Regions from separate parts of the Litchfieldella rifensis genome, predicted to be linked through region 2. Evidence: predicted binding sites of a transcription regulator. Region 2 holds the regulator's gene; the other holds the start of a gene.
The links. The regulator FliA, encoded in region 2, starts transcription of late flagellar genes. The targets are predictions, from matches to a motif close to CTAAAGTTNNNNNNNNNNCNGCCGATA.
Positions count from the first base shown of each region.

Region 1: ACFOEV_RS18230 (motility protein A) is a predicted target of FliA. The motif match lies at 2,076-2,102, and genes of this name have one in related genera.

Region 1 is NZ_JBHRUG010000031.1:523,350-538,747, reverse strand. It holds gene ACFOEV_RS18240 (GntR family transcriptional regulator) at 83-772, shown strand; gene ACFOEV_RS18235 (ArgE/DapE family deacylase) at 793-2,052, shown strand; gene ACFOEV_RS18230 (motility protein A) at 2,344-3,201, shown strand; gene ACFOEV_RS18225 (OmpA family protein) at 3,194-4,159, shown strand; gene ACFOEV_RS18220 (hypothetical protein) at 4,193-4,639, opposite strand; gene ACFOEV_RS18215 (hypothetical protein) at 5,134-5,526, shown strand; gene ACFOEV_RS18210 (polysaccharide biosynthesis tyrosine autokinase) at 5,519-7,834, shown strand; gene rfbA (glucose-1-phosphate thymidylyltransferase RfbA) at 7,944-8,813, shown strand; gene ACFOEV_RS18200 (DegT/DnrJ/EryC1/StrS family aminotransferase) at 8,810-9,901, shown strand; gene ACFOEV_RS18195 (WbqC family protein) at 9,898-10,590, shown strand; gene ACFOEV_RS18190 (GNAT family N-acetyltransferase) at 10,639-11,052, shown strand; gene ACFOEV_RS18185 (phytanoyl-CoA dioxygenase family protein) at 11,107-11,898, shown strand; gene ACFOEV_RS18180 (ABC transporter ATP-binding protein) at 12,076-13,887, shown strand; gene ACFOEV_RS18175 (NAD-dependent 4,6-dehydratase LegB) at 14,046-15,056, shown strand; gene ACFOEV_RS18170 (glycosyltransferase family 2 protein) at 15,198-15,398, shown strand, end outside.
Region 2 is NZ_JBHRUG010000031.1:392,447-407,844, reverse strand. It holds gene ACFOEV_RS17680 (histidine phosphatase family protein) at 1-526, opposite strand, end outside; gene phnD (phosphate/phosphite/phosphonate ABC transporter substrate-binding protein) at 784-1,797, shown strand; gene phnC (phosphonate ABC transporter ATP-binding protein) at 1,885-2,670, shown strand; gene phnE (phosphonate ABC transporter, permease protein PhnE) at 2,667-3,491, shown strand; gene phnE (phosphonate ABC transporter, permease protein PhnE) at 3,485-4,291, shown strand; gene ACFOEV_RS17655 (RNA polymerase sigma factor FliA) at 4,528-5,226, shown strand; gene ACFOEV_RS17650 (EAL and HDOD domain-containing protein) at 5,246-6,481, opposite strand; gene ACFOEV_RS17645 (DEAD/DEAH box helicase) at 6,649-7,959, opposite strand; gene ACFOEV_RS17640 (PqiC family protein) at 8,146-8,727, opposite strand; gene pqiB (intermembrane transport protein PqiB) at 8,752-10,410, opposite strand; gene ACFOEV_RS17630 (PqiA/YebS family transporter subunit) at 10,407-11,705, opposite strand; gene ACFOEV_RS17625 (calcium/sodium antiporter) at 11,917-12,906, shown strand; gene ACFOEV_RS17620 (cytochrome ubiquinol oxidase subunit I) at 13,050-14,465, shown strand; gene cydB (cytochrome d ubiquinol oxidase subunit II) at 14,469-15,398, shown strand, end outside.

The DNA.
Region 1 (15,398 bases), 130 kb from region 2:
GTCGACAGTCGATAGTCGACAGAAAAAAGGATTGCGCCATACTGTGGGTATCAGGAGCTTCGCGACGATCAGGACAACCACCATGCATGCCAAGCACGCCGACGGCTTCCCGAGTCTCAAACAGATGAACCTTGTCGACCAGGTGGCCGATTTCCTGACCGAAGCGATCATCGCCAGGCGCTTCCAGCCCGGGGAGCGGCTTTCCGAGGTGCAGTTGTCGCGCAACCTGGACATCAGCCGCGCCCCGGTCAGGGAGGCGGCCCGCTTGCTCGAGAGCCGGGGATTGCTGGTGTCGCGGCCGCGCAAGGGGTTCTTCGTGCGCGAACTGGACAGCGACGATCTGGCGGATGTATTCGATCTACGGCTGTGCTACGAACGCCACGCCTTTCAACTGCTGGTGGCGCGGTTTACGCCCGAGATGCATGACATCCTGTACCGGCAGGTGGAAGTCATGTGCGATGTGGCAAAAGAGGGCGACGAGGGGCGCAAGATCGAGGAGGACCTGCGCTTTCATCGCTTGGTTTTCGAGTTGGCCGGCAATCGTCGCCTACTCAAGGCCTTCAATGACTTGTCCCATGAACTGCGGTTGTGCATGGCGTTGATCGAGCGCACCCACGCCGATCCCGGCAGTATCGCCACCAACCACTGGGCATTGGTGGAGGCCCTGGAAAGCGGTGATGCCGCCCGCTGCCGGGATGCCGTCGACTATCACATCGGTGTGGCCCGGGACTATGTGATTCAAGGAGTGAGCCCGTCGCCTGGGGAGAGGTGAGTGTTTCAAGGAGAATCCGGATGTTGAGCGATAGCGAAAAACGTGTCCTCGAACGGTGCGATAGCTTGTTCGACAAGACCCTGGAGATGACGCGGGATCTGGTCGGACAATACAGCGTGCTCGGCAACGAGCATGGCGCGCTGGAGACCATGGCGTCCTGGCTTCGGCGGCTGGGGCTTCCGGTGGAGCAGGTGCCGATGGACGATCCGGACCTGTCTCGCAACCCTCATCATGTCGCGGTCGAGTGGTCCAATCAGGGCCGCTACAATCTGGTTTCTCGTCTGAATCCCGACGCCCGGCGTCCGCATCTGGTATTGAACGGGCATCTCGATGTCGTCCCTGCCGAGCCGACCGACATGTGGACACGCCCTCCCTGGGAGCCGTGGGAGCGGGATGGTTGGCTATATGGCCGAGGGGTCGGGGATATGAAGGCGGGAATCGCCGCGACGGTGATGGCCGTTCATGCGGTTCGAGAGGCGGGCCCATCCATCGATTTTCCGCTGACCCTGCAGACGGTGATCGAAGAGGAGTGTACGGGTAATGGCGCTTTGGCCTGCGTCAATCGCGGCCATGCCGGCGACTTCGTATTGATTCCGGAGCCCTTCGGGGCGCAGATTTATGCGGGACAGATCGGCGTGCTGCGCTTTCGAGTCCGTGTCTATGGCGAGCCGGCCCATGTGCTGGATACCACGGCCGGGAGCAATGCGATCGAATACCTCCAGCAGCTGATTCCCGGGCTCAAGGCACTGGAAGCGGAACTCAATGAGTCACCTCGAACGCCGCCCTACGATGCGCTGGAGCATCCCTTCAACCTGAATATCGGGCGTATCGAAGGCGGCAACTGGGCCTCCAGCGTGCCCGCCCATGCCATTCTCGAGGGGCGAATCGGTTTTCCGTTCGACATGCCGCCGGAGACGGCGATGGAGAAGATGCGCGAGTGCGTGGCGAATTCCCATGCCGAGTTGGGAGGGCAGGTCGAGCCGCCCCAGGTCGATTTCCACGGTTTCCGCTCACGGGGGCATCTGGTCGACCTCGACAGCCGAGGCGTGCGCCTGTTGACGCAGTGTCACCGGTCGCTTACCGGTGAAGAGCCCGAGCACTACCTCTCGACCTGCACCACCGACCTGCATGCCTTCCATGTCGGCGCCGGTGTCGCCGGCACTTGCTATGGCCCGGTCGCGGAGCGCATCCACGGCGTGGACGAGTGCGTCGATATCGAGTCGATCCGCCACGTGCTGAAGGCCTACGCGCTGTTCCTCTGCCGTTGGGGGAGCCAGTAAGCCGGCCGTAGGCCGGATCGCGGCTAAAGCCACTCCTACCTTTGCCGCGGCGCCAATATCCGCCACTGCATATAAGGCGGGTTTCGCAGGAGCGGAGGTATCCGTGATTCCTGCTGGCCATGTGCCATCGCGGCTTCAGCCCGGGCGGCGTTCCGACGATGGAAGGCACCACGAAGACTTGGCGCCCATAAGTTACGCCCACTCCTGGCGCCTTTTCGCCGCTTTGACCGGCTTGCCCGCCGTTATCATGAAGACTCCCGATATTGCCATTTCTTCATGCAGGCGCGATTCATGAATCCTTCCACTTTGATCGGTATTGCCGCCAGCGTCATGATGCTGGCCAGTGTGTTGTTGTTGAGCGCCGAGTCGGCGGCCAGTTTCATCAACCTGCCTGGCCTCGCCATCGTGCTGACCGGCACCCTGGCGGCGACCTTCATCAGCTATCCGCTGCAGGAGGTGGTACGGGTGGTACGCCTGGTGGGGCTGGTGTTTCGTCGTGAAAACAGTTACGTGCATGACGATATCCAGGAACTGGTGAGCATGGCCCGGTTGTGGTTCAAGGGCAATGTACGGGCCGTGGAGACTGCCTTGACGCGCACCCGCAACCCCTTCCTGCGCACCGGCATCCAATTGGTGATCGACAATACCCGCGAGGAGGAAATCCTCGATCTGTTGCGCTGGCGCATCGCCCGCATGAAAGCCCGTGAGCGCGCCGAGGCACAGATCTTCCGCACCATGGCGCTGTATGCGCCGGCGTTCGGCATGATCGGTACCCTGGTGGGGTTGGTGAATATGCTGGAAGTGATGGCTAGCTCGGAGGTCGGCATCATCGGCGAGCGCATGGCGGTGGCGCTGCTGACGACATTCTATGGCATCGTGCTGGCCAACCTGGTGTTCAAGCCGATCGCCGTAAAGCTGGAGCGGCGAACCGAGGAACGCCTGATCGCCATGAACATGGTGATGGAGGGGGTGTCGTTGATGTCGCGACGGCGCTTGCCATCGTTCATCGAGGAGACCCTGAAGTCGTTCATGGCCAATCACCACGACGAAATCCGTGACGTAGCCATGGCAGATGGCGCAGCGCCCGCGCCAGCAAGCTGGCGCACCAAGCTGAACCGGCGGGTGAGATCGGGAACCGCCGATGCGTGACGATTATCGCCTCGATGCCCGCAGCGGCGCTCAGCATGAGGAGCTCCTGACCCCAGGGATGCAGGAAGAGACCGGCACGGTGTGGATGGTCAGCTATATCGATGTCATGACCCTGCTGGTGGCCACCTTCGTGTTGCTGCTGTCGCTTTCCAGCCGGGTCGGAGGGAGCAGCGACATGAGCGAGCCGGTGGAGGCAGCGCCGGCACTGGCCTTGATGCAGCAATCGCCTGCGCGCTTGGGGGTGCCATTGCCGGAAGCGGCCCTGACCACCCCTGTCGCAACGCCGAGCTCGCCGACGGTCAACGATGCCCGTCACATCGATCCGCAAGCGGTGGTCGTGGCGTTGGGCGAGGCACGTCGTCAGCCGGAAGCTCCGGTCACCGAGACACCCGAGGTGGTTGCCCCAATGGACCTGAAGCTCGATACGCCACTGGAGAACCTCGTGGTGGTGGTGACGGCGAGCGAGCCGTCGGGCATGCAGCAACTCGATCCGCGGGCTATCGAAGTGGCGTCGACCTTGGCCGACTCGCTCGAGCAGCGCCTGGCCGCAGCCCCGCGCCTGCCGAGTCTGGAAGGCGTAACCGTCTCGCACGTGGCCGAAGGCATCAGCCTGCGTGTCGAGGATCACCTGTTGTTCGAATCGGCCGCCGCGGAACTGATCGGCTCAGGCCGTGACGTGATCGACAGCCTGCTGGCTATCATCCAGCGCTACGAGGGCGAGGTGTCGGTGGAAGGACATTCCGACAGCCAATCGATCAACACCGAACGTTTCCCTTCCAACTGGGAGCTGTCGAGTGCCCGCGCTATTGCCGTATTGCGGCACTTGCAGGCGGCCGGTATCGATGGCTCGCGCTTGAGGGCGGTGGGCTTGGGTGACACGCGTCCCATTGCCAGCAACGATACCGCGGAAGGGCGGGGAAGGAATCGGCGGGTCGAGGTGATCGTACACCTGGATTAGGACAGGCTGAAAATCGCTCGACGGCTTTTCATCTCAATCCTGTGTCCTGCGATTCGGTTTCTTCTTCTTGTTCTTGCTGCTGACCGTGAACATGGCGCCCTTGATGAGCAGGGTAATGGCGAACACCATCCAACCGGCGCTGGCCAGCACGTTGAACAGCAGCATCTTCTGTGCGCCGTTCAGTGGCGACACCAACGCCTCGATCAATACCGCCAGCAATAGTGCCAGCAGCAGTGGCAAAGCGAGAACGTGCATCCACATTTCCGTACGCCGGCGGCGAATCCGGAAGCGGCCCAGTATCAGGCGCATGGGGCGATGACCCCAGGTAACCAGGATGATGGTGCCGACCAGGCTCAAGGCGCCCATGGTGGGCATGGTGGTACCTTGATGGATCGAGAACGACACCGACCAGGACAGTAACAACCACATCAAGCCTTCGAGCATGGCGATGGCATCTGCTGAAGTGCGGGCTACACGCATTGAAAACCCTCTTGATGGCGTCATGCCGATGGTACGGGATATTGCGCTTGTTGTCGGCAGCCTATTGGCTCGAACCATGAATGTGCTCCTCCTCTGATGGCAAGCCGTGCTGCGATCTCCAAGCCTGGCTGTGTGACTCCTCCCTTTGATATTTCCGCTATTTTTTGCCCCGCAAGCCTCTAGATGACGGCCCATGAAGGCTATGCGCTAGCATTAAAAAATGCCGAGGTCAAGGCCATTTTCATAATACTAATTCCGAAGCCTGTTCTCAGTCTGACTTATCACTAGTTATTAGTGTTCCTCATTGAGGCAGGAATAAAAAAATCAGCATGTAAAAATTCCAATGACATGTAAACTTGTGTATCGAGGGGTGTCTTCTTGTAATCAATGATACCTAAATAACGAATATTGGCACTCGAATTACACAATAAGATACTTACATGGCCTTGGGGATAGCCAAGTAACAACCCCGGGGCGGTAGCGTGGGGAAAAGAATGACTGTTGATGAAACCTGGTCTCCCTTGGAGAGGCGGTTACTCGTAGTGCCATTGGCAGGTACCATATCTGGATATGCGGCGCCTGGTGGGTACATCGACGATGACACTGACGCCTGGGGTATCGACCACTTGGTGAATATCGAGTTGTTGACTACTGAGTTGACGATGGCAGCAGGAGCCGAGCGCCGTGAGGCAGAGATTGATAATGCCGAGCGTCGTGATGGCTCCTTTTTTTGTCTCTACCTTTTTTATCCCTACATCGGTTGTGCGCGGATCGCTGGCAGAACCGTTAATGAAATCTGCAGCATTCTGATGCCACACCGGCTCAAATGGCTTAGTGGCTCTCTCCTGTATCGAATTTTTACTTGGAGGAGCGGTTTCTGTGAATAACTTTTCTCCGCATGATGGTATGCCTCCAAAGCCTGGCACTCCTGCCATAATTTATAATCCTGTGATACCCAGCGATAGCATTGATGTGGCCCGCTTGTTGGGTATGCTTCTTGACTATAAATGGTGGATCGCCTGTGTCGTTTTGGTGTTCACACTAGGAGGCATCGTCTATGCATCACTGCAGACACCGATTTATCGAAGCGATGCTCTAGTGCAGGTGGAGAGTCGAAGGTCGGTGAGTCCCATAGGAGGGCCTGAAAATAACGGCGATGAGACGATTCAAGGAGCAAGCATCGCGGCAGAAGTAGAGATTCTCCGTTCACGCATGGTGTTGGGTAAGGTCGTTGATAGGCTAGGCCTTGATACTATCGTTTTCCCACAAAAATTACCAGTGATCGGGGACTATGTGTTGCGAAATAATATTACCCGACCTGACTTTAGTGGACTGCCGCTGATCGGTGAGTGGTTGAATAATGCCAATCATCCTGCATTATGGGCTGACGAGAACATTGAGATCATGCATTTTGATGTAATCGATGATCTCCGTGGGCAACCTTTGATACTCAAGGTATTGGGAGGGGAAAAATATCGTCTTTATATGAATGAAGAGATTCTGGGCGAGGGTAGTCCGGGTACGGAAGCGCATTTCCTTAATGATGCTGTTCAAGTGCGAGTAAAAGCACTGAATGCACACGCAGGTGCTGAATTCACACTGATAAAGTTATCTCGACTCGGTGCTATCAATGCATTGGCCTCTCGACTGTCAATATCCGAAGTGGGGGGGACTAACCGGGGGCCCAGCACTGGTATGCTTCGAGTAACATTGACAGGGGCCGATCGTAATGAAATCCGCCAAACTCTGGATGCAATCGTCGATACTTTCCTGATACAGAATGTCGAGAGAAAGGCGGAGGCGACTCAGCGGAGCCTGGCCTTCCTTGAACAGCAGGCACCTGAGCTTCGCACTAGATTGGCAAGTGCCGAGGACCGACTGAGTGAATACCGTGCAAGTGTAGACAGTGTTGATGTCGATGCCGAAGGGCAATCCATTATCAAGCAATTCATTGATATCGAGCGCCAAGTCAACGAAATTAGCATCCAGGAAGCCGATGTGGCGCAACGTTTTACTCGCAATCACCCGACTTATCAGTCGTTGTCTCGACAAAAATCTTACCTGGTTACAGAACGTGATCGTCTCAATCAACGTGTCAATGCAATGCCCGCTGCTCAACAAGAAGTCATTCGCCGTACTCGAGATGTGGAAGTGACGCAGGCCATCTATGTCAATGTGCTCAATAAACTTCAGGAACTGGAGTTGGTCAAGGCTGGTACCGTTGGCACGCTTCGCGTTATCGATACCGCTGCCGTTGGCGGTGTTCCTATCTACCCGAAAAAAGCCAGTATGGTCGGAATATCATTCGTATTGGGTCTGCTAGTTGCAATTATTGCTGTTGTGGTTCGTGGTTTATTCAATCGTGGGGTAGAAAGCCCGGAGCAACTCGAGAGCTTGGGTTTCCCCGTCTACGCTACTGTTCCCTTGTCGGGCGATCAAGCACGATTGGACCGTGTATTTCGGCAGCGACGCCACAAAGCTGGAAATCCCGGCATTCTGTCCAATAGCCATCCTACCGATACCGCTGTCGAAGCGCTTCGAGGGCTTCGCACTGCCCTGCATTTTGCCATGCTGGATGCTTCGAATAACTGTCTCATGATCTGTGGGCCGAGCCCCGGTATTGGCAAGAGCTTCGTGGCTTTAAATCTAAGCGCAGTGTGTGTGCAAGGGGGGCAACGTGTTCTTGTCATCGACGCGGATTTGCGAAAAGGTAACTTGCATTATGCTTTCGGTCATGCATCTGCAAAAGGTCTCTCAGAAGTGCTGAGTGGCCGGTTAGATCTCTCAGCTGCGATCAGATCCAGCGGTGTCGACAGGTTTGATTATCTCTCTCGTGGTATAGCTGCACCTAATCCCTCGGAGCTATTGATGAACGTTCGTTTCGCCGAATTGATGGAGAAGGTTAGTGAAGAATATGATCTCGTGATTCTGGATACCCCACCGGTATTGGCTGTTACCGATGCGGCGATTATTGGCAAGTTGGCGGGAACCACGCTTATGGTAGCACGTTTCCAGATGAACCCTCCCAAGGAAATAAAGCTTGCCTTCAGTCGGTTGGAAAATGCTGGTGTTGAAGTTAGAGGCTGCATCATTAATGGAATGCAGCGCAAGGCGGCGGTTGCCTACGGCTATGGTTATTACCAATATTCATATACTTCCGGTCGGCAAAGGAAAGGTCTGGCTGAGCATGTATAATTTCTATGCTGTGAAAATTTAATAGATGAGTGAGAGGTATCATCAAGTGCATCGCAGTAGTTGAATTATCAGCGACGATATTTAGGGCGCATATTAATGGAGAGGTCGCATGAAGGGGATCATTCTCGCCGGTGGTTCCGGTACACGTCTTTATCCTATAACCATGGGAATATCTAAGCAGTTGCTGCCCATCTACGACAAGCCGATGATTTACTATCCTCTCTCGGTTCTGATGCTGGCAGGAATCCGAGATATTCTAGTCATCACCACTCCCGATGAACAGTACTGCTTCAAGCGCCTCTTGGGTGATGGCAGTCAGTTTGGCTTAAACCTTGTATATGCTGTGCAATCCAGTCCTGACGGTCTCGCCCAGGCATTTATCATTGGTGAATCGTTTGTTGGACATGATTCCGTATGCCTCGTGTTGGGAGACAATCTCTTCTATGGTCAGGGGTTTTCCCCCATGCTTCAGAAAGCAGCTAGGCAGGACAAAGGGGCAACAGTCTTCGGTTATTTGGTCAAGGATCCGGAGCGTTTCGGCGTAGTGGAATTCAATGAAGAAAAGCGAGTTATCTCTATTGAAGAAAAGCCTGAATATCCCAAGTCGCGTTTTGCTGTGACCGGGTTGTATTTTTATGATAATGATGTGGTTAATCTGGCCAAGAAGGTTGTTCCCTCCGGTCGTGGTGAGTTGGAAATCACCAGTATCAACCAAGCTTATCTTGCACGTGGAGATTTGAGAGTGGAGGTGCTGGGGCGTGGTTTTGCATGGCTGGATACAGGGACTCATGAAAGTTTGTTGGAAGCTTCGCAATTTGTAGAGACAATTGAAAAACGCCAAGGCTTCAAGGTTGCCTGCCTGGAAGAAATAGCTTTCAATAATGGATGGCTGACAGCCAATGAACTCTCCAAAGCAGGAAACGACCTTTCCAAGAATGGATACGGAAAGTACCTTCTGGAGCTGGTGAGAGAACTATGATCCCGGTTACCAAGTCTTACTTGCCAGATCGTGAAAAATATTTTCGCTATATCGACAGCATCTATGCTCGCCATTGGTTGACCAATCATGGCCCTCTTGTACAGGAATTGACTCGGCGACTTGAAGTGTATCTAGAGATAGAGAACTTGCTGTTGGTGGCCAACGGTACCCTTGCTCTGCAGATTGCCTATCGAGCCTTGGGGCTGTGTGATGGAAAGAGTAGAGCCGCAGCCATTACCACTCCATTCAGTTTCGTTGCCACCACCAGTTCGTTGAAATGGGAAGGCATTGAGCCAATCTTTTCTGATATTGATCCTTACAGTTGGTGCCTCGACCCCAAGCAAGTGGAAGCGGACTTGAGTGAAGATATTCGGGCATTGGTACCGGTACATGTGTTTGGAAATTCTTGTGCCGTTGAGGCATTGGAGCTCATTGCCGCCACCCATGGGCTCAGCTTGATCTTTGACGGGGCACATGCTTTCGGCGTCAGGTATCGGGGAGAGAGCCTACTCCAGCATGGCGACGCCACCACCCTCAGTTTCCATGCCACCAAGCTGTTCCACACTATCGAAGGCGGAGGCATTATCTTCCGCCGCAAGGAGCACCTTGAGAGGGCTCGCCGGATGATTAACTTCGGGATGTCGGTCACCGGCGAGATAGGTGACTTAGGCATTAATGCAAAGATGAGCGAGTTCCAAGCTGCCATGGGACTGTGTATCCTGGACGATATTGATGAAATCATGGAGAAGCGTGCTGAGCTCTGGTGCCATTACCACTCAAAATTGAATGAAATAGTTAAATTTCAGTTAACCAGTGAAAATTGCACTAGAAACTACTCGTATTTTCCGGTTGTATTTGAAAGCGAAACCATGTTAATGAAAGTTAAATCCTCTCTTGAGGAACGAGACATTCATGCTAGGCGTTATTTCTATCCCTCTTTAGATGATCTATTGTATACTACGCCTTGTGTAAGAAAAGAAAATTCCAAGTCTATTTCCGAGAGAATTTTGTGCCTACCGCTTTATCCTGAAATGAGCCTAGAAGATTCTCAGAAAGTCATCGATGTCATCTATCGGGCGGTGAAATGAAAGTGGCAATCATGCAGCCATATATTTTTCCTTATATCGGCTATTACCAGCTTGTTGCCTGTGCGGATAAATTTGTCATCTATGATGATGTGAATTATATAAAAAGAGGCTATATTAACAGAAACTATATATTGGATCATGGAAAAAAGAGACGGTTTACTATTCCGGTCCCTGGTGCCTCAATTCACAAGAAAATATCAGAGTTAAAATTTTCCAGTGATGTTGAGGCCCAGTTGAAAGGCATACAGCACGCCTATTCAAAAGCTCCTTGTTACGATGATGTTTTTCCAATTATAAAAAAGGTTTTTGAAGGTAGGGATAGAGATATATCTGAGGTTTGTTGCGACGGAATAAAAAGTGTTTTTGACTATCTCGGCGTCAATGTTTCTATGTGTAGTTCTAGTCAGATTGATTATGATAGAGAGCTTTGTGGGTCTGAGAAGTTGATGAATATTTGTGATTCTTTAGGTGCTCGCGATTATGTGAATAGTGTTGGTGGGGAGAAATTGTATGATAAACATTATTTTTCATCCAGAGGATATAATCTCTCGTTTTTAAGAACCAATGATTTTGGCTATTCACAGGCTGGTGTGAGTTGCTTTATTTCTAACTTGTCCATGATCGATACGCTAATGCGATGTTCCAAGGACGAAGTTGGGGAAATTCTCCACAAATACGACTTGGTGTAACTGTTCTACCTCATGAATTGAAAATCTAAGTTTCTATGCTGTGGCCGCATGATAAGAGAAGATATAAAAAACATGATTGTTAATGAGCAACAAAGTCAGCAGACTGATTTTTTTTCTATTACTGATATAAATGCTTACATTGACAAGATCATGAGTGCGGCTGATGTAGTAGCGCACTACAAGAACGGAAGCCTGATTGGCTTTGTTGCGTTTTATTGCAATGATGAAACAATGAAACAAGCTTTTGTCAGCATGATTGTTGTTTCTCCCGAAATGAGAAGTACTGGTGTTTCCTGCAGTCTGTTAGAGACTGTGGTGTTCATGGCAAAGAGAAACGAAATGAAAAAGGTCTGCCTTGAAGTGAAAAAAAGCAATCATCGGGCTTTTAGGTTTTATGAAAAGAAAGGATTTAAGGTCAAGAGTCAAGATGAAGTAAGTTATATTATGGAATTGCTAATCTGAGTTTCTCAGCTTTCTTATAGAATCTTGTCGATATGTAATACTGAGGGATGAGAAATGTATGAATTAATGGATGTTGGATCATTTGATAGGGAAATGGACGGAAAGGGATGGGTGGTTTTCAGAAACGCGATTCCCGATAATTTGGTTAATAATTTGAGAGAAGATTGTCTAAAATGGATTGGTATTTGCGCTGAATATCAGATCAAGAATAATATTAACGAGGCTGGGGACGGTACCGCTCATCAAGCTGTGGGCAAAGGAGACAGCATAGATGATTTTCTCGACATGCATCTTTTTCATGACTATCTTTCACGATTCTTCGATGGCAAGCCGTACGCCTTAAATGCATGTACCCCGGTTGGTGGTTTTCCCAGCGCTGATATCTATATCCATAAGGTGCACCGGGATGTTGGTAGCTACATACCTGGTTACAAGTTGAGAATTAATATGTTGGTTATGCTTGATGATTTTACATTGGAAAATGGGGCCACTAAAGTATTATCCGGTGCACATCTGAGAGAAGACAAACCGAGTGATTACGACTTTGATAAGGAATGTGACACGATCCTTGGTCCGGCTGGTTCTGTAGCCTTGTTTAACTCTTACCTATGGCACAAGGGAGGTGCTAATACCACTAAAAAGAATAGGGTTGCACTCACTCTAAGCTTTGGGAGGCCTTTTATAAAACCCCAACTCGACTATGCAAGAATGCTAGGAGAAGAGTACGGCAAAGACCTGTCAGAGTTCACAAGGCAGGTGTTGGGATATAATTGCAGAGTGCCGACTAATCATGATGAGTGGTATAAACCTGTTGCAGAAAGGCTGTATCAAGCTAATCAAGGTTGAGAAACCTGGCATTTCTTCAAGTGATGATCACCCCTAATGATTGATCAAATAATACTGGCAAGCGCTTTAAATTCTTATTTTTTTGTTTGTTCTGAGTCAGTATTTGGGATTCTACAATCCAGGCTAAAACGTGATTTTCGATCATTTAGTTTTATTAATAAAGGTAATGCTTGACTTATGTATAAATCCATTAAGTCTCTTTACTTTCTTTTGACGAAAGAGCAGCGTAAGAAATTGCTCTGGCTTCAGGTGTTGGTCGTCATCATGTCCTTTGCGCAGATAGCCAGTGTAATATCCATCGGACCCTTCATGGCTATCGTCGGCGACATGAGCCGATTGGAAGGACAGGGAGTGCTAGCCAGGCTTTATCAAGGCAGCGGGTTGAGCTCACCTTTCGAGTTTTTATTCTGGCTAGGCATCGTCGTGTTGGTGGTTTTGATTATGGCGGCAATAGTCTCTATGTATACCACTTGGCGAATGTGCATGTATGGTGCCAAGGTTGGTGCCGACATAAGTAACCGTTTATTTAATTATTACATGCAACAGCCGTGGTTATTCCATGTTGGTGGAAGCAGTAGCACCTTGACCAAGCAGATAGCTCAAGAATGTCAGAGAGTCAGCACGGGAATTATAAAGCCCTTGATGGAAATGAACGCAAAATTGGTTCTGTCTGTCATGATGGCTTTAGCCATATTTCTTTATAATCCTGTGGTTGCAATTGCCGGGTTGCTGATATTTTCATTTTCATATTTCATTCTCTATATCAGTGTACGGCGCAGGCTGATTAAAAATGGTAGATTGATGTCGAAAATTCAGACATTTCGTTTCAATATAATGGCGGAGGGTTTTGGAGGTATCAAAGACACTTTGGTATTAGGTAGACAAAAGAGCTTTATTTATCGTTTTAGTAGAACAAGTGATGAATATGCGAATGCTTATGGAATAACTCAAGCATTAGGGCAGGTCCCTAGTTACGCAATGGAATTAATCGCATTTGGCTCTATTATTTTCCTGGTGCTTTATCTTTTATCAGTGCATGAAGGCAGCCTTGGCCATATTCTGCCCATTCTTTCTGTATATGCACTGGCAGGTTTCAAGATGCTGCCAGCATTTCAACAAGTCTATCGTAGCATCTCTAGTATCCGAAGTAATATAGCCGCTTTCGAAGCTATCCATGAAGATTTGAAAGCGTCTTATGGCCAGCGGCTGGTAGCGCGTGATAGCGACGGTGAACCTGAGAGCACTCCGCCTCTGACTCTTAATCACAGCATTGCGCTAAGAAATATCATATTTCAGTATCCTGGTAAGGACTCACCAGCGCTGAATGGCTTGACTATCGATATATCAGCCAACAAGGTCGTGGGTTTGGTGGGATCTTCCGGGTCGGGAAAATCTACTGCTGTCGATATCCTTCTAGGATTGTTCAATCCGGACTCAGGGCAGGTTCTTATTGACGGAAAACCACTTTATTCTCTTGATGATCGAGTATGGAAGAACACGGTTGGGTATGTTCCTCAAAGTATCTTTCTAGCCGATGCTACTATTCGTGAAAATATTGCTTTTGGATTGCCACCGGAAAAGATAAATGAGGATAGAGTGAAGAAGGCAGCTAGCTTGGCGCATCTAGATGAGCTTCTAGAAAGTCTTTCACGTGGTCTAAACACAAGAGTGGGTGAGCGAGGGGTTCAGCTTTCAGGAGGGCAACGTCAACGCATCGGGATAGCTCGGGCCTTATACTGTGATGCCAGTGTTTTGATTCTTGATGAGGCTACTAGTGCACTTGATGGCATCACGGAAAAGATGATTATGGATGCTATCCATGATCTCTCCGGAAGCAAGACAATTGTCATGATTGCTCACCGACTGGCAACAGTGAGTCAGTGTGACTGCATTTATCTGATGGTTGACGGGAGAGTTGTTGACAAGGGGAGTTATGAGGAGTTGGTAGGCAGAAACGAGATTTTCCAACGAATGGCCCAGCATGTTTGATAAAAGACGCTATATCCTGCCGCAGCGAGCGACTTGATAATTATGAAACTCTCACATTTGTAAATGGTGATTCGTCTTTAAAAAAATATTTCCAATTGATTTCTTTATATTGTGAAATTTAAGTTGTCTAGCTGTTGTCTTGTCGGGGAGTACTAACAATGGATTTGAGCAGTGCCAGGATTCTCGTCACTGGAGCGGACGGCTTCATTGGCTCACATCTCACGGAAGCGCTTGTCGAGCGTGGTCACGAGGTGAAAGCCTTGGTGATGTACAACGCCTTCAATAGCAGGGGGTGGCTGGACCAGGCGGCACCAGCGGTGCAGCGCAACCTGGAGGTTGCCGCCGGTGATATCCGCGATCCTTACTGGGTACGTCATGCCATGCACGGTTGCGATATTGTCTTTCACCTCGCAGCCCTGATCGCCATACCCTACTCGTATTATTCCCCAGATACCTATATTGATACCAACATTAAGGGCACACTGAATATCCTGCAGGCAGCACGCGACCTGGAAGTCTTGAGGGTGGTGCATACATCGACCAGTGAAGTCTATGGTACAGCTCGCTACGTTCCCATCACGGAGGACCACCCTCTGCAGGGCCAATCGCCTTATTCTGCGTCCAAAATCGGTGCCGACCAGCTTGCGCTTTCCTTTCATCGTTCATTCGCCACACCAGTCGCACTGATTCGACCATTCAACACCTATGGACCTCGACAATCCGCTCGTGCGGTCATTCCCACTATCATCACTCAGATAGCCTCCGGATCACGCCGCTTGCAGTTGGGCGCGCAGCATCCCACTCGTGACTTCAGTTTCGTATCCGATACAGTCGATGGCTTTATTCGTATAGCCGAGTGTGATGACGCAGTGGGTGAGGTCATCAACGTCGGTAGCGGATTCGAGATCAGTATCGGAGATACGGCGCGCTTGATCGCCGAGCTGATGGAAAGTGAGATCGAAATCGAGACCGATCCGCAGCGCCTGCGCCCTGGGGCGAGCGAGGTCGAACGGTTGTGGGCGAGTACCGAGAAGGCTGAAAGATTGCTGGCACACAGACCAGTCCTTGGTGGAATTACTGGACTGCGTTATGGGCTAGGGAAAACTATCAAGTGGTTTTGCGAACCTGCTAACTTGGCTCGTTACAAGTCTCACTCTTATAATCTCTAGCATTTCTCGACCAAGACTCGCATGACGTACCTAAAGATAAATTTTACATTGACTGTTGAAGGCCCAATCAGAATATTGATTGCGTTCTGAATTTATATATAAAGTCTAATAGGTAAACTTGTCTAGTATTGGGGGCTTTTAATGTTTAAAGAAGGTGATCCGGCTCCTTATTCGCTTGAGCCTCTGTGCGAAGAAGAAATTACTAAAAATTGGAATGATAAGGAAGTTATGGTAAGCATTCTTTGTCCAACGTTTCAACATGCTGGCTACATTGAGGATGCGATAAAGGGTTTTCTTGGCCAAAAGACTGGATTCAGATATGAAGTGATAATACGAGATGAT
Region 2 (15,398 bases):
CGGTGATGCTGGCCGGCGCCAGGGACGGATGATCGCGATGACGTTGCAGCGGCTTGCCCGCGACAGCGGTAAGCAGGATCTGCAGCGGGTCGCCATGACTGACCAGGAGCACCGTCTCGCCGCTGTATTGCGCTTCCAGGGCTGAAATGACCGCCTGCATGCGCCTGGCCACGGCGACGACACTTTCCACGCCACGGCATTGATGGCCGGCATCCTCGGCATCCAGTGCCCAGACGTCGGGATAATGGGTGTCGGCCTGGGTGTCGAATTCGCCGAAGAAACGTTCGCGCAGCCGCTGTTCGACTTGCATGATCAGCCCGAAGTGGTCGGCGATGCGTGCCGCCGTCTGCGTGGTGCGCAGGAAGTCGGAGTGCAGGACGCGAGTCGGCACAGGCCACCGCCAGTCACTGGTGACGGCCGCCAGTTGGGCCTCGCCCCGCGCCGAGAGACCGAAACCTTCGACTCCTCGTGCGGGATCGCTGACGATCAGGCCGGCTTCGTTGGCCTGACTATGGCCATGGCGCATCAGAAGGTAGCGGTTACGTCGGAGCACGGGTGCCTTTACCTCGCAGGGGGTCACCTGTTCATGACGGCTGAGGCTCTGCCGTCCCATTGCCTGACTCGCTTTCGAGCACAGGCGTTGTAAAAAAATTGACATATTCTTGATGGGAAATCTAGACTAAACGGATAAGTTGTGCCTCGTTATTCTGATAACAACAACAGACCCAAGCTTTACTATAACACCAAACAATGAAATTAATATAAGTATAAGAGGATCGCGCCATGAGCCGTTTTTCATTTATCAAGGGTATCGATACGTCAGGGAAATATCGCTCTGGAATAGTGTTATCGCTGGCAGCAGTGCCCTTGACCTTGTTGTTGGCGAGTCAAGCCTTGGCCGATTGCGAGCGAGGCGATTTGGATGCACTTTATTGTGATGAAGATGGCGACATGGTGGCAGACTTACCTAAAGACGAATCTGAGTGGGTGAATCCGGATACCTTGATCTTTGCTTATACTCCGGTCGAGGACCCCGCTATCTATTCCGATATCTGGCAACCCTTCATCGATCATCTACAAGATGCTACGGGAAAGAGTGTGCGTTTCTTTGCCGTGCAGTCGAATTCTGCACAGGTTGAAGCGATGCGAAGTGGACGGCTCCATATTGCCGGCTTTTCCACTGGACCGACCCCTTTCGCCGTCAATCTGGCCGGTGCGGTTCCGTTTGCCTTGATGGGATCGGATGATGGCCGGTTTGGTTATACCCTTCAACTCTATACCCATGTGGATTCGGGTATCGACAGCATGGAGGATCTGCGGGGTCGCCGAGTCGCGCATACCTCACCGACTTCCAACTCGGGGAACCAGGCTCCCAGAGCACTTTTCCCTGAGTTGGGCATCACTCCCGGCGACGACTATGAAGTCGTTTACTCGGGTAGCCATGATCAATCCATGCTGGGTGTCGTGGCCCAGGACTATGATGCGGCACCCGTGGCATCGGAAGTCGTTGAGCGCATGGCAGCACGCGGCTTGTATGAGGAGGAGGATGTCAAGATAATCTTTGAGTCTGCCCCTTTTCCGACAACCTCCTATACTTATGCGCATAATCTTCATCCCGATCTTGTCGAGAAGATAAAAGAGGCTTTCTTTTCCTTCGACTTTGAAGGGACGGCGCTGGGAGATGAGTTCGAAGGCGTCGATAAATTTATCCCGATCCGTTACGAGTCTGATTGGGCGGTAATTCGCACTATCCAGAAGGCAAACAATGTGCGTTATACTCGTGACGATCTTGAGTGATGCCGGATGGCTGTGGAACGGGCCGCACTGTCGTTGGTGCGGCCTGTTTCTTGTTGTTTGAATCAATGTAGCTCCTGGAAAGGTCATATGCTCAAGATCTCTAATCTTGTCAAGCGCTACGGCAGTGATGAGCCGGTTCTCAAAGGCCTGGATTTGACGGTCGAGGGAAGCTGCGTCGTTTCCATCGTGGGGGCATCCGGTGCAGGAAAAAGTACCATGCTCCGATGTATCAACCGACTGGTGGAGCCGACATCGGGATCCATCACGCTCAATGATCTGGAACTGGTAAGTCTTGGAAAAGGTGAATTGAGACGAGCCAGAAGAAAGATCGGTATGGTGTTCCAGGGATTCAACTTGATTGACCGGCTAACGGTCATGGAGAATGTGCTGTCCGGAAGACTGGGGTACGTGAACTTCTTTCAGGCAGTGAGCCGGCGTTTTCCTCAACAGGATATCGACCGGGCCTTCACCTTGATGCAGCGAGTTGGCATCGTGCAATACGCCAACAAGCGCGCTGATGAACTTTCGGGGGGAGAGCGTCAGCGTGTCGGTGTGGTTCGAGCTTTGATGCAGGAACCGGAAATTCTACTGGCCGATGAGCCTACGGCCTCGTTGGACCCCAAGACATCAGAACAAATCATGGTATTGCTGCAGAGTCTCTCGGACGAAATGTCGCTGCCCGTTTTGATCAATATCCATAACGTCTCGCAAGCGAAGACCTATACCGAGCGTATCGTGGGGCTTCGTCATGGCCGGATGATATTCGATGGCGCTCCCGCTGATTTCAACAAGGAGGCCTTGGATGCCATTTATGGAGGCATAGAAGCGGCGGAGGAGATGTTGGAGAAGAATACCTGGGAGAAAGTGTCGTGACACAAGGTGATCTTTCTTCCCGTGGCAACGTCGGATATGGCAGGAAATGGAAGAAACCACCTTTTATTGTGAATCCTGTTATCCGATATGGTCTGCTGGCGGCTGCCGTCGTCTATTTTTATTGGGCTTTTAGCACGCTTCCGTTTGATTGGGAGCGGATTTCCGAGGGACTGCCACGAGCGGCCAGGATTTTCGGCGGCGGATTTCCTCCAAGCTTTGAACGTGCAGGACTATTGCTGACCGGGTTCAAGGAAAGTTTTCAGATAGCGATCTTGGCAACGCTGTTGGGTGTCATGCTGTCCATCCCCTTTGCGATTATGGCTGCCCGCAATATCGCGCCAAAGCCGATCTACTTCCTTGGCCGAGCCGTTATCATCGTTTCACGCAGTTTTCATCCCGTTATCGTGGCCATTCTTTTCGTCAAGGCCGTGGGATTCGGTCCCTTGGCTGGTATCTTGACACTAACTATCTATTCGATAGGGTTTGTTGGAAAGTTGCTTGCTGAAGAGATCGAGGAAATCGACTGGGGGCAGGTGGAGGCGGTGCGCGCGACGGGGGCCGGGTATTTTGCAACGCTTGTCTATTCCGTGTTCCCGCAGATATTGCCTCGGCAAGTCGGGTTGTCCATGTACCAGTTGGATAGTAACTTGCGTGCTTCAGCAGTCGTCGGGATCGTGGGGGCCGGCGGGATCGGCGCTACCTTGATGAATGCATTCGGACGATATGATTACGATTTTGCCTTTGCGATATTGCTGGTAATTATCGGTGTGATCCTGGTGAGTGAGGGTGTTAGTGGCTGGGTGAGGAAGAAAATATGGTAGAGCGTGATGATTTGGCCACTAGAGTCTGGGTTCGCTATGATCGGAAAGAGAAGTTGGTCCGTCTTCTCATTTATTTAACTATTGTCGCTGTTATCGTATGGGCTGTTCGAGATGTCGATATATTCTGGCCCTGGGTCTGGGATGCTCCTGTACAGATCCATAGCCTGGGTCGTCGCATGTGGCCACCCGACATTCGGGATCTTGGGCTTATTGTCAATGCCATGATCGAGACCGTGCATATTGCGACGCTAGCGACGTTCCTGACGGTGTTCCTGGCTCTTCCGGTATCTTATATTGCTGCGCAGAACACGACGCCTAACCGGTTTTGCCTGTGGCTGGGGAGATTCATCCTGGTCTCCAGCCGGTCGGTCAATACCATTATTTGGGCACTGCTATTTGTGGCTATCTTCGGGCCAGGCGTGCTGGCGGGCATTCTCGCTATCATGTTTCGCTCCATTGGCTTCATAGGAAAACTGATGGGCGAGGCCATCGAAGAGATCGACCGGCGCCCGGTCGAGGCCATACAAGCGACCGGGGCATCGAGGATGAAAGTGGTTTTCTATGCGATCGTCCCACAAGTCATTCCTGCCTTTTTCGCTATCATCATCTTGAGGTGGGACATCAATATACGAGAATCGACCGTCTTGGGTCTGGTGGGGGCCGGTGGTATCGGGGTGATATTGCAGGGTTCGATCGATACTTTTGCCTGGCAGGCCGTTGCCACGATCCTGATCGCGATCATCATCCTCGTGCTGGTCGGGGAAGCCGTTACCAGTTGGTTGCGTCGCAAGGTGATCTGACGGATGGCCCCATGCTGTGCGAGCCAGAAGCCGTTCCTGAGTGGAGACGCTGGCGCCAACGGCGGCCCTTGAGAGGGCAAAACTCGGAAAAGCCTTGCATTGGACGGGGTATTCGATGCTTGGCGGGAGTCTGCGGGGGGCAATAATGGAATGCGTGACGGGTCGGTGTATCGACCCGTGGTATCGGTTTTCCATGGATTCAAGGCTTTCCGTTAGGGCTGCCCGAGGCGAGAAAGATGTACACGGCACAGGGCAAGATCGACCAAGGGGCATTGCTCGAGCAGTACCTCCCCATAGTGCGGCGACAGGCTTTGGCGCTGCAGGTGAAACTGCCGGCGAGTGTAGAGCTCGATGACCTGATCCAGGCGGGCATGGTCGGTCTGCTGGATTGCCTGGCGCGTTATGACGCCAAGCATGGGGCAAGCTTCACCACTTATGCCAGCCAGCGCATTCGCGGGGCCATGATCGACGAACTGCGCAGCCGCGACTGGGTGCCGCGTAGTGTGCGGCGCAATGCCAGGGCTCTGGATGAAGCCATCCGGCGACTCGAGCAGAAGCTTGGCCGAGCCGCCGATGAGCGTGAAATCGCCGCTGAGCTGGGTATCGGCCTCGACGAATATCACCAGTTGCTGGGAGATGCCAATGGCGGGCAGTTGCTGCCCTTCGAGGAACTCGTCGCCGAAGGCAGCGAGCCAGGTGCGGGGGAGGGGGCACCGCCATCTCCTTTCGCGGCGCTGCTCGACGGTGAGCGGCGGGAACTCCTGGTGGCGGCCATCGAGCAACTTCCCGAACGCGAAAAGCTGCTGCTGGGGCTCTATTATCAGGAAGAGCTCAACCTCAAGGAGATCGGCGCCGTGCTCGGCGTCAGCGAGTCCCGCGTGTGTCAACTCCATAGCCAGGCGGTATCACGCCTGCGAGCCAAACTGGTCAAATGACTGGGACACAACGGTACTTCTAGATGGCTTGCATGATGGCTTGGGTTTCCTCCACGGCTCTCAGATAACAGCCACGTAGCTCCTGGCTGGGTTGCGCCGCCTCCTCGGCCTCGAGTTGTTGATAATCCCGAGCCAGCGTCAGAATGGCGCCCAGGGTGCCGTTGCCAGTGAGCAGGGCGCGGGCAATGCCTGAATCCAGTGGTATCTCTTCGAGCAGGTCACGCATCTCGACGCCCAGCATGGCATCCATCAGCGAGAATAGGCCGGTGGTAAAGGCGTCTTCGGCGTCGATATCGCGGAAGGGGGCGGCCAGATGCTTGCACATGAAGGCACGGGTCAGGGCATGCTGCATGGTCAAGCGACAGATGGGACCATTCTGCGACAGCATGACGGTGGCCACCAGGGTGCGCAATTCGTTCAAGCCCAGAAGCTGGAGGCAGCGCTTCAAGTTGGTGGTTTCGCTGTGGCCGAAATAGCTCGAGTTGGCACGCTTGATCACCGTTAGATAGAGATGGGGGTCGAGGGCAATCATGTCGGCGACATGCTCGAGGTTGACCAGCTCGCGATAAAGCTCGCGGATCAGCTTGATTTGAATGCTGCTGTTGTTGCGGCGCTGGGTGCGCCGTGACGCAACATTGTGGGGATGCGCAAAGAAGAAGCCCTGGAACAGTGAGAAGCCCTCGGCCTTGGTGCGCTCGAATTCCTCCAGGTTCTCCACCTTCTCCGCCAGCAGAGTGCAGCCATGGTCGCGATAGAGCGTCAGGTGATGAGGCTCATAACCCGCGACGACGTCCACCTTGACGATGTCGGCCAGCGACAGCAACGCAGCATTTCCCTTGTTGACCACGTAGTCGTCCAGGGCGATCCGGAAGCCGCGAGACTTGATGAACCGCAAGGCGGCGATGATCGGCTCGCTGGCTTCGACACTCTCGAGTATTTCGATGACCACCTTGTCGGCCGGCAGGGGAAGTAGCTCGGGGCGTTCCAGCCATTCCCGCGAAACATTCATGAACAACAGGCGATCGCCGACCAGCCTGTCGAGGCCGATTTCGTAAATGGCCATGCTGCTCGCGCGGGCAGTCGCCACCAAGGGATCGCTGATACTGGCGCTGTCCGCGCCGGCATGGCTGCGGTACAGAAGCTCGTCGCCGACGTGACGGTACTCGGCATCGCAGATGGGCTGCAGGGCGATGCAATAGTCGGTGCTGGGTGCGTCTTGCTGATAAGGCGCCGTTGGACCCTGTGGTGTGATCACGGTGGTTCCCTGCTGTCGTTCCCCGAGGATGAGCCTTTGGTGCCATGGTGGTGGCCGGTTGGCTTCGCATTATGGGAATGATCTTACTCTCGGGATCAAGGGGCTGACAATCGAATCCAGAAGGGAGGAGTCCGCCGGTGGATCAGGCCCACCGGCGGCAGTGAGGGTCAGGCCTGCTGGGGACGACGGGCCCGCCGCCGACGGCGTGGGGCGTGTTGTTCGTTGTCGTTGCGGGCTTGGGAAGTGCCGTTCTGGCGGCGCTGGTCTTGTCCCTGGCCAGTGCCGGAACGGCCGCGACCGCCTTGGCCGCGACGGCCGTTCTCGATCGGCTCCGGCTTGGCATGAGGATCGGGTTCGAACCCCGGCTCGACATGCTTGTCCAGGTTGCGCTTGATCAGCCGTTCGATGCCACTCAACAGGCCGTGTTCATCGACGCATACCAGCGATACCGCTTGGCCTTCGCTGCCGGCGCGGCCGGTACGGCCGATACGGTGTACGTAGTCCTCGGCGACATTGGGTAACTCGAAGTTGACCACATGAGGCAGCTCGCTGATATCGAGGCCGCGGGCGGCGATATCGGTGGCCACCAGTACCTGCAGGCTACCGTCCTTGAACGCGGCCAATGCCTTGGTGCGCGCCGACTGGCTCTTGTTGCCATGAATCGCCATGGCCGGGATGTCCTGCTTGGACAGTTGCTCGGCCAGACGGTTGGCGCCGTGCTTGGTGCGGGTGAAGACCAGGACCTGGTACCACCGATGCTTGGTGATCAGGTGGGCCAGTAGCTCACGCTTCTTGTCACGGTCGACACGGTAGATAGCCTGGTCGACGGTCTCGGCGGTCGTGTTGCGTCGGGCGACCTCGATCATGGCCGGGTTGTCCAGCAAGCCGTTGGCCAATTGCTGGATCTCGTTGGAGAAGGTTGCCGAGAACAGCAGGTTCTGGCGCTTTGCCGGCAGCAGGCGCAACAGTTTCTTGATGTCGTGGATGAAGCCCATGTCGAGCATGCGATCGGCTTCGTCGAGCACGAGGGTCTCCACCTGCGACAGGTCGACGTGGCGCTGTTGGTGCAAGTCGAGCAGGCGGCCGGGGGTGGCGATCAGGATGTCGAGGCCGGGGCGAATGGCATCGACCTGCGGCTGTTGGCCGACACCGCCGAAGATGACATGCGAACGCAGCTTGAGATGGCGGCCATAGGCGCTGACGTTATCGCCGATCTGGGCGGCCAGTTCGCGGGTCGGGGTCAGCACCAAGGCACGGATCTGGCGTGCCTTGGGACGAGAGCCCTCCGCCAGGCGCTGCAGCAGTGGCAGGGTAAAGCCGGCGGTCTTGCCAGTGCCGGTCTGGGCGCTGGCCAGCAGATCGCCACCCTTGAGGACGGCAGGAATCGCCTGGCGCTGGATGGGGGTAGGGACGGTATAGCCTTGTTCTTCGACCGCGCGCAGCAGTTCGGCGCGCAGGCCAAGTTCGGAAAAGCTCATGCAAACTCCGGGAAATACGCATCCGCCGCTCGCCTCGATCGTGTGTAGGCGCGAGTCCCGGGCCAATGCGTGGAAAAGTCGATGACAGGCGCGGCAGGAGGGACCATGAATTGCCGCGGGCGCCCATCATGACAGAAAAGACTACCGAGCGCAGCAAAAGCCTCATGATCGTCGTCGCTGGCTCGCTTATCGCAGCTCGACGATGCGTTCGGCCAACCGGTCCGCAACCTTGTCCCAACTACGCCCCAGCGCCCTGACCAGGGCGGGGTAGCCATCGGCATCCAGTTCGGTCTCGGCGCTGAACGACTCCTGTGCCAGCAGTCGGCCGCGGGCATCACGCAACTGCCACTGACCGCCGGCGATCGCCAGGCCGTCATAGCGTCCCTGAAAGCGGTCGACCGTGAGGAGCAGCCTCAGGGAGTCGGTGTCGGCGACATCGTCACTCAGCACATGGGTATCCGGGAGACGGTTGGCCAGGCGCTGTCGCAGGCCACGCTCGAGTTGACGGCTCAGGTCTTCGGCCCACTGGTGTTCGCGTGCCTGGTTGAGGGTGATGTCGTCGAGTTGCAGCACGATGCCCTCGGCGTCCAGGTAGTCGGCGACCCGCAGCGGGCGTACCACTAGCGTATAAGGGGCCGAGGCCTTGCCTTCTGTGACCGAGTCGCTGCCCTCCGGCAGGGTGTAACGCGTGGCGGACGCTGGACTCGAAGCGCATCCCGTGACCAGTGACAGGGCGATGAGCAATCCCAGCAGGCGTATGGCTATCATGATGTCTCCTTGTGGTTCGCCGTCCTACGGCCGCGGGGCTCGGGGCTGCGGGTCTTCGCCGCTGCGACGATCGAAGATCAGAGCGTTGGGCTGATCGCTCAGGGTGCGTGCCACCGGTTGCAGGTCACGCATCAGGTTCTCCAGGCGTTGCATGGCGCGTGTCAGCTCCCGATAGGCGTCGGAATCCGGCGAAAAGCCCTCGAGTGTCTTGCGCAACTCGGTCATGGTGCGGTTCAGGTTCTCGGGCATGCCGCGGGTCGCCGGATCATCGAGCAGTGTCTGGAACGATTCGGTGAACTGGCGAACTTCGGCCAGCATGGCCTCGGATGTCGCCAGGTTGCGGTCCAGGCTGGCAAGGACCGGTTCGATTTCCAGGGCATTGAGCTTGTCGAGCAAGTTGGTGACCTGAGCCTCGATCTGGGCGAAGCCGCTGGACGTCGTGGGGAAGACCTTGCGGTTCTCGAAGGTTTCCGCGCGGTAGGACTCGGCCTGGTCGCGCTGGAAATTGAGGTCGACGAATAGCGCACCGGTGAGCAGGTTGCCAGCCTTGAGCGAGGCCCGCAAGCCAAGCCCGAACATACGCTCGAAGCGCTGCTCCCATTCCTCGAGCTCGACGGGGCCGTTGTCGCTGGCGATGCGCTGTGGCTCGATGCGAATCAGTACCGGAATCGCGAAGCGCTGGCGGGAGTCCGGCTGAGGAGCGCTGAAGCGCCAGGGCACGCTGGCCACGGTGCCCACCCGCACGCCGCGGAATTCCACCGGGGCCCCGCGCGACAGGCCGCGCACGGTGTCTTCGATCAACAGCACGTACTCCAGATAGCGATTGAAAGTGCCCTGACGGGCGCTGTCCTCGTCGGCATAGAGCGTGAAGGTGGTATCGGGTGCCACCGGGGCGCCACGAGGAACGTCCTCGAGATAGCCGAAGGTCACGCCGCCGCCCAGCAACGCTTCCAAGGATTCGATATTGACGCGAACCCCCTCGGTATCCAGGCGCATATCGATCCCGCTGGACGACCAGAATCGGGTGCTGTCGGTGATCAACGAGTCATAGGGGCTTTCGATGAACAGGCGGTGACGCATCTGGCGCGACTCGGTGTCGAATTGGGCTTCCTCCACGCGACCGACGGTATAACCCTGGTAGGTGACCGGGTCGCCGACGCGCAGTGAGTTGCCGAGTTGACTGACCAGGTTGAGACGGATGCCCTGGGCGCCGGCGGGGGCGACGGGCGGGTGGTCGAGCACGTTGAACTCACGCCTCTCGACATCGCTTTCGCCGGGTTGCAACTGGATATAGGCACCGGAAAGCACGGTCCCGAGGCCGCTGATGCCCTCGCGTCCGATGCGCGGCTTTACCACCCAGAAGCGACTATCCTCGACCAGCATGCGTTCGGCATCGGGGCTCATCCTGGCCGTGATCAGGGTATGGCTAAGGTCGTCGGAGAGCCGGACCTGCTCGACGCGACCGATTTCCACATTGCGCGATTTGATCAGGGTACTGCCAGCCTCGATGCCCTCGGCACTGGGCATGGTCAGGGTGATCTGCGGACCACGGCTGGTGATATTGTCGTAAACCAGCCACAGGCCAATCAGCGCGGCCACGATGGGCACGATCCAGATCGGCGACAGGCGCGTCTGTGGGCGCCGACTGGCGCGGTGAGTCGCGGGAGCCTGATCGTCGGTCATGTGGTCTTTCCTTGGTTATGGCGAAGGCGCTGAGTCCGGGGGGCGTCCCAGATCAGGCGGGGATCGAATGTCATGGCGGCGAGCATGGTCAGCACCACCACACTACCGAAGGCGAGTGCCGCTGGGCCTGGCGTGACCGACATCAGAGTGCCGGCACGAATCAGGGCCACCAGAATCGCCACCACGAAGACATCGACCATCGACCAGCGGCCGATGAACTCGGTCACTCGATAGAGCCGCGTACGGGCCTGGCCATTGAGTTCGTCGCTGCGATGAACGACCAGGCATAGCCAGGACAGGGCGATCAGCTTGCCCACCGGGACAAGGATGCTGGCCGTGAAGATCACGGCGGCGATGGGCCAGGAGCCCATCTGCCACAATTCGACGACACCGCCGATGATGGTCGATGGCTCGCTTTGGCCCAGCGAGGTGGTGGTCATGATCGGGTAGACATTGGCTGGAATATACATGACCGCTGCTGCGGCCAGTAGTGCCCAGGTGCGCTGGAGACTGTAAGGCAAGCGGGCGTGCAGGTGCTCTCCGCAACGTCGGCAATGTCCGTGGCCGTCGCGCCCGAGTCGGTTGACCAGGCCGCAGGTCGGGCAACCGGTCAGGCCCTGAGACGCGGCAGTCTGTCCGCTGTGGGTGCCTTCCGGGGCGCGGGGTTCGCCGGCGAGTGAGAACCACATCCAGTCGGCGTCGATGGACTGGGTGGTGGCCAGCAGCAGGATGGCGAAGGCGCAGAAGGCCCAGAAGGAAACCCCCAGTTCGAGCTGTGCCATGCCGGCAACCTTGATCAGGCTGACCAGCGCCCCGATGATGAAGACGTCGGCCATCATCCATGGATGCAGATGGGACAGCGAACGGGCGATGCCCCGGCTGATGGGCAGTGGATCGTCACGCAGCAGCCCGATCTGCAGCCAGATCACTCCCAGCAGGTAGACCGCTGGCAGCACGATGATGGTCAAGGCGACACCGATCGCGACGAGCGGTTGGTGAAAACCGATCAGGGTGGTCGCCGTCTGTGTCAGCTCGATACGGTTGCCGATCCCGCCTGCCTCGAAGCTGACGAAGGGGAAGGAGACCGCCAGCATCAGGGCGATCAGGGCGCTGACGGCCAGTGCCAGGCTGCGCTGGGCGGGCCGATAGTGGCGCTTGGCCAGGGTATGGCCGCAGCGTGGGCAATCGGCCCTTTCTCCAGGCCGCAGCGGCGGCAATGCCACGACCCAGTCGCATTCATGACAGGCGCGCAGGCGCCGCCGCGAGGTGTGTGTCGCGGGAGAGGCCAGGGTCATCCCCGTTGCGGTGGCTGGCCGGGAGCCATGTTCAGAGTCACGTTCGGACAAGTGATGATCCCGCAGTATTGGTCGAATACGACATCTGCATGTCATTATGCCGGTTGTTATTCTACATACAAACATTCATGCCTGAATGTTGGAGCTGCGCCGGCAGGTGGTCGCTCACGCAACAGGCTGGATAATCGCTGCTCAAAAGGAATGTCTGTCGATGCTGTTGTCCGTGGCTGCCGTCTTGGTGGGGTTGGTACTGCTGGTATGGAGTGCCGAACGTTTCGTCGAGGGTGCCGCTGCGTCGGCACGTCACTTGGGATTGTCGCCATTGTTGATCGGTATGCTGGTGATCGGCTTCGGTACCTCGGCACCCGAGTTGATGGTGTCGGCATTGGCGGCGGGACAGGGCAATCCCGGGCTGGCGCTGGGCAACGCCTATGGTTCCAATATTGCCAATATCGGCCTGATCCTGGGCCTGGTGGCGTTGCTCTCGCCACTGGCGGTGCATTCCCAGGTACTTCGTCAGGAGCTGCCATTGCTGGGAGTCGTCACCCTGCTGGCTGCCTGGCAACTGGGAGACGGCCTCATCAACCACACGGAAGCCGTCGTACTGCTGGTCGTGCTGGTTGCCTTCATTGGTTTCAGCATCTGGCGAGGGCGGCAGGCTGGCGCGGCCGAGGATCCCTTGGCCGGCGATACCGCCGAGAGTCTGGCGATCAAGCCGATGTCGCTGACCGCGGGGCTCTCGTGGACCCTGGTGGGGCTGGCGGTGTTGATCGTCAGCTCCCGGATTCTGGTCTGGGGGGCGGTGGCGATCGCGCAGCGCTTTGGCGTCAGTGATCTGATCATCGGTTTGACGGTGGTGGCGGTGGGCACGTCGCTTCCGGAGCTGGCCTCCTCGATCAGTGCGCTGCGACGCAATGAGCATGACCTGGTACTGGGCAATGTGGTCGGCTCCAACCTGTTCAATACGCTGGGAGTAGTGGGATTGGCTGGCGTCATCCACCCCATCGACGTTGGTGGCGAGGTGCTTGCCCGCGACTGGCCGATGATGGCGGCCATGACCTTGCTGATGGCAGCTTTCGCCATGGGGTGGCGAGGGCGTCAGGGACGGATCAATCGTCTGGAAGGCGCGACCTTGCTGTTGCTGTTCCTGGGATACACCACCTACCTGGTCAATACCGTGTTGCAGGCTCGTGGCATGTGATGCCCGGAAGCCCGGCTGCGGCAATCCACCGCAGCCTTTTACGGTGCAAGTGCGGCAACACGACACAGTCTAGCCGGGGTGCCATGGTTTCGCTTTCGGGTGTCTGCCAGTAGTCTGTTGGCTGAAGTCATCAGGAGTCGCTCATGGAGCTCGATCCGCTGTTACTGTCGCGAATCCAATTCGCTTTCGTGGTGTCCTTTCACGCGATATTCCCGGTGTTCACCATCGGGTTGGCTTCCTATCTCGCGGTGTTGAACGGTCTCTTCTACAAGACCGAGAATCCGGCCTGGGAGCGGCTGGCGATATTCTGGGCCAAGGTTTTTGCCGTCGTCTTCGGCATGGGCGTGGTGTCCGGCATCGTCATGTCCTTCCAGTTCGGTACCAACTGGAGCAACTTCTCCCTGGCGGCGGCGAACTTTCTCGGGCCGATGCTCAGCTACGAGGTGGTGACTGCCTTCTTCCTGGAAGCCGCATTCCTGGGGGTGCTGCTGTTCGGCCGCGGTAAAGTGCCCCAGGGCGTGCATCTCTTCGCCTCCATCATGGTCGCCACCGGCACCTTTATCTCCGCGTTCTGGATCCTGGCGGCCAATAGCTGGATGCAGACCCCGGTCGGCATGGAGCTGATCGACGGTCGCTTTCACGTGACCTCGTGGAGCGAGGCGATCTTCAATCCATCCTTCCCCTATCGTTTCGCACACATGGTGCTGGCCTCGTTTCTCACCGGCGGCTTTGTGGTGGCGGGCGTCAGCGCCTGGTATCTGCTCTTGGGGCGTGATGTGCCGGCCAACAAGAAGGCCCTGTCGATGTGCTTGTGGCTACTGCTGGTACTGGCGCCGACGCAGGCGGTGGTAGGCGACTTCCATGGCCTCAATACGCTGGAGCATCAGCCGACCAAGGTGGCGGCCATGGAGGGCAATTGGCAAACCCGGGAAGGGGCGCCACTGCTGCTGTTTGCCTGGCCGGATCAGGCGGCGCAGGAGAACCGCATCGAATTGGGCATTCCCCGCTTGGCCAGCCTGATTCTGACCCACGAGTTGGATGGTGTGGTGCCTGGCGTCAGTGAAATGCCGCCACAGGAGCAGCCGCCGGTATGGCTGGTGTTCTGGGCGTTCCGGGTGATGGTGGCGCTGGGCTTTCTGATGATTGCCGTGGCGGTGGCGGGTCTGTGGCTGCGTCGCGGCGGTCGCCTGTACGAGCACCGCGGTTATCTGCAATTGCTGCGGCTGATGAGCGTCACGCCCTTCATCGCCGTGTTGGCGGGGTGGATCGTCACCGAGACGGGACGGGCGCCCTGGCTGGTCTACGGCATCATGAACCAGGCCGAGGCGCTGACGCCGTCGCTGACCGGCGGCATGGCGCTGTTCACCCTGCTCGGTTATATGGCCGTTTATGGCGTGGTGTTCTGGGCCGGTGTCTATTACCTGACCCGGGTCGTGCGGGGCGGCATGTTGCCCGAGGAAGAAGATCGAATCGTCGACGAGGTGGAACGCGCCATGCGCCCCCTCTCCGCCTCGCATATACCCTTCGATGATGATGCCGGCCACCCGGTGAGGAGCTGAGCCATGGAAATGTTCGATCTGTCTCTGATCTGGGCCGTCATCATCGGTTTCGGGGTGATCATGTACGTGCTGATGGACGGCTTCGACCTGGGGGTGGGGATCCTGTTCCCCTTTGCCCCGGACGAGGAATCCCGTGACGTGATGATGAACTCGGTCGCCCCGGTGTGGGATGGCAACGAGACCTGGCTGGTGCTGGGCGGCGCCGGTCTGCTGGGGGCCTTCCCGCTGGTCTACTCGGTGTTCTTGCCGGCACTCTACATCGGGGTCTTCCTGATGTTGGCCGGGCTGATCTTTCGCGGTATCGCCTTCGAGTTTCGCTTCAAGTCGCGCAAGAACCGCCACTGGTGGAACCGTGCCTTCTGCTGGGGCTCGGCGGTGGCCGCCTTTGCTCAGGGGGCCGTGGTGGGCACCTATATCCAGGGTTTTGCGGTGGAGGACTTCGTCTACGTGGGGGGGGCGCTCGATTGGCTGACACCCTTTACCGTGATCACCGGCCTGGGGCTGATGGCCGGTTACGCGCTGCTCGGCGCCACCTGGCTGATCATGAAGTCCGAAGGCCATATCCAGGCCTGGGCCTATCGCATCACGCCGCCGCTACTGGTCGCGGTACTGGCGGTCTTCTTCATCATCAGCCTCTGGACCCCGTTCGTGGATACCAGCGTGCGTGATCGCTGGTTCGGTCATCTGCACCTGATCTGGATCTTCCCGTTCCTGGCCCTGGCCTGTGCGGCGCTGCTGTGGCGTGCCGTGAAGCAGCGCCGTGAGGGACAGCCCTTCATTGCCACCCTTGGCGTGTTCGTCTTCACCTACCTCGGCCTGGTGGTCAGCAAGTGGCCGGTGATCGTGCCACCGAACCACACCATCTGGGATGCCGCTTCGGCACCGGGATCGCAGCTCTTCCTGCTGCTCGGGATGCTGTTCGTGATCCCCATC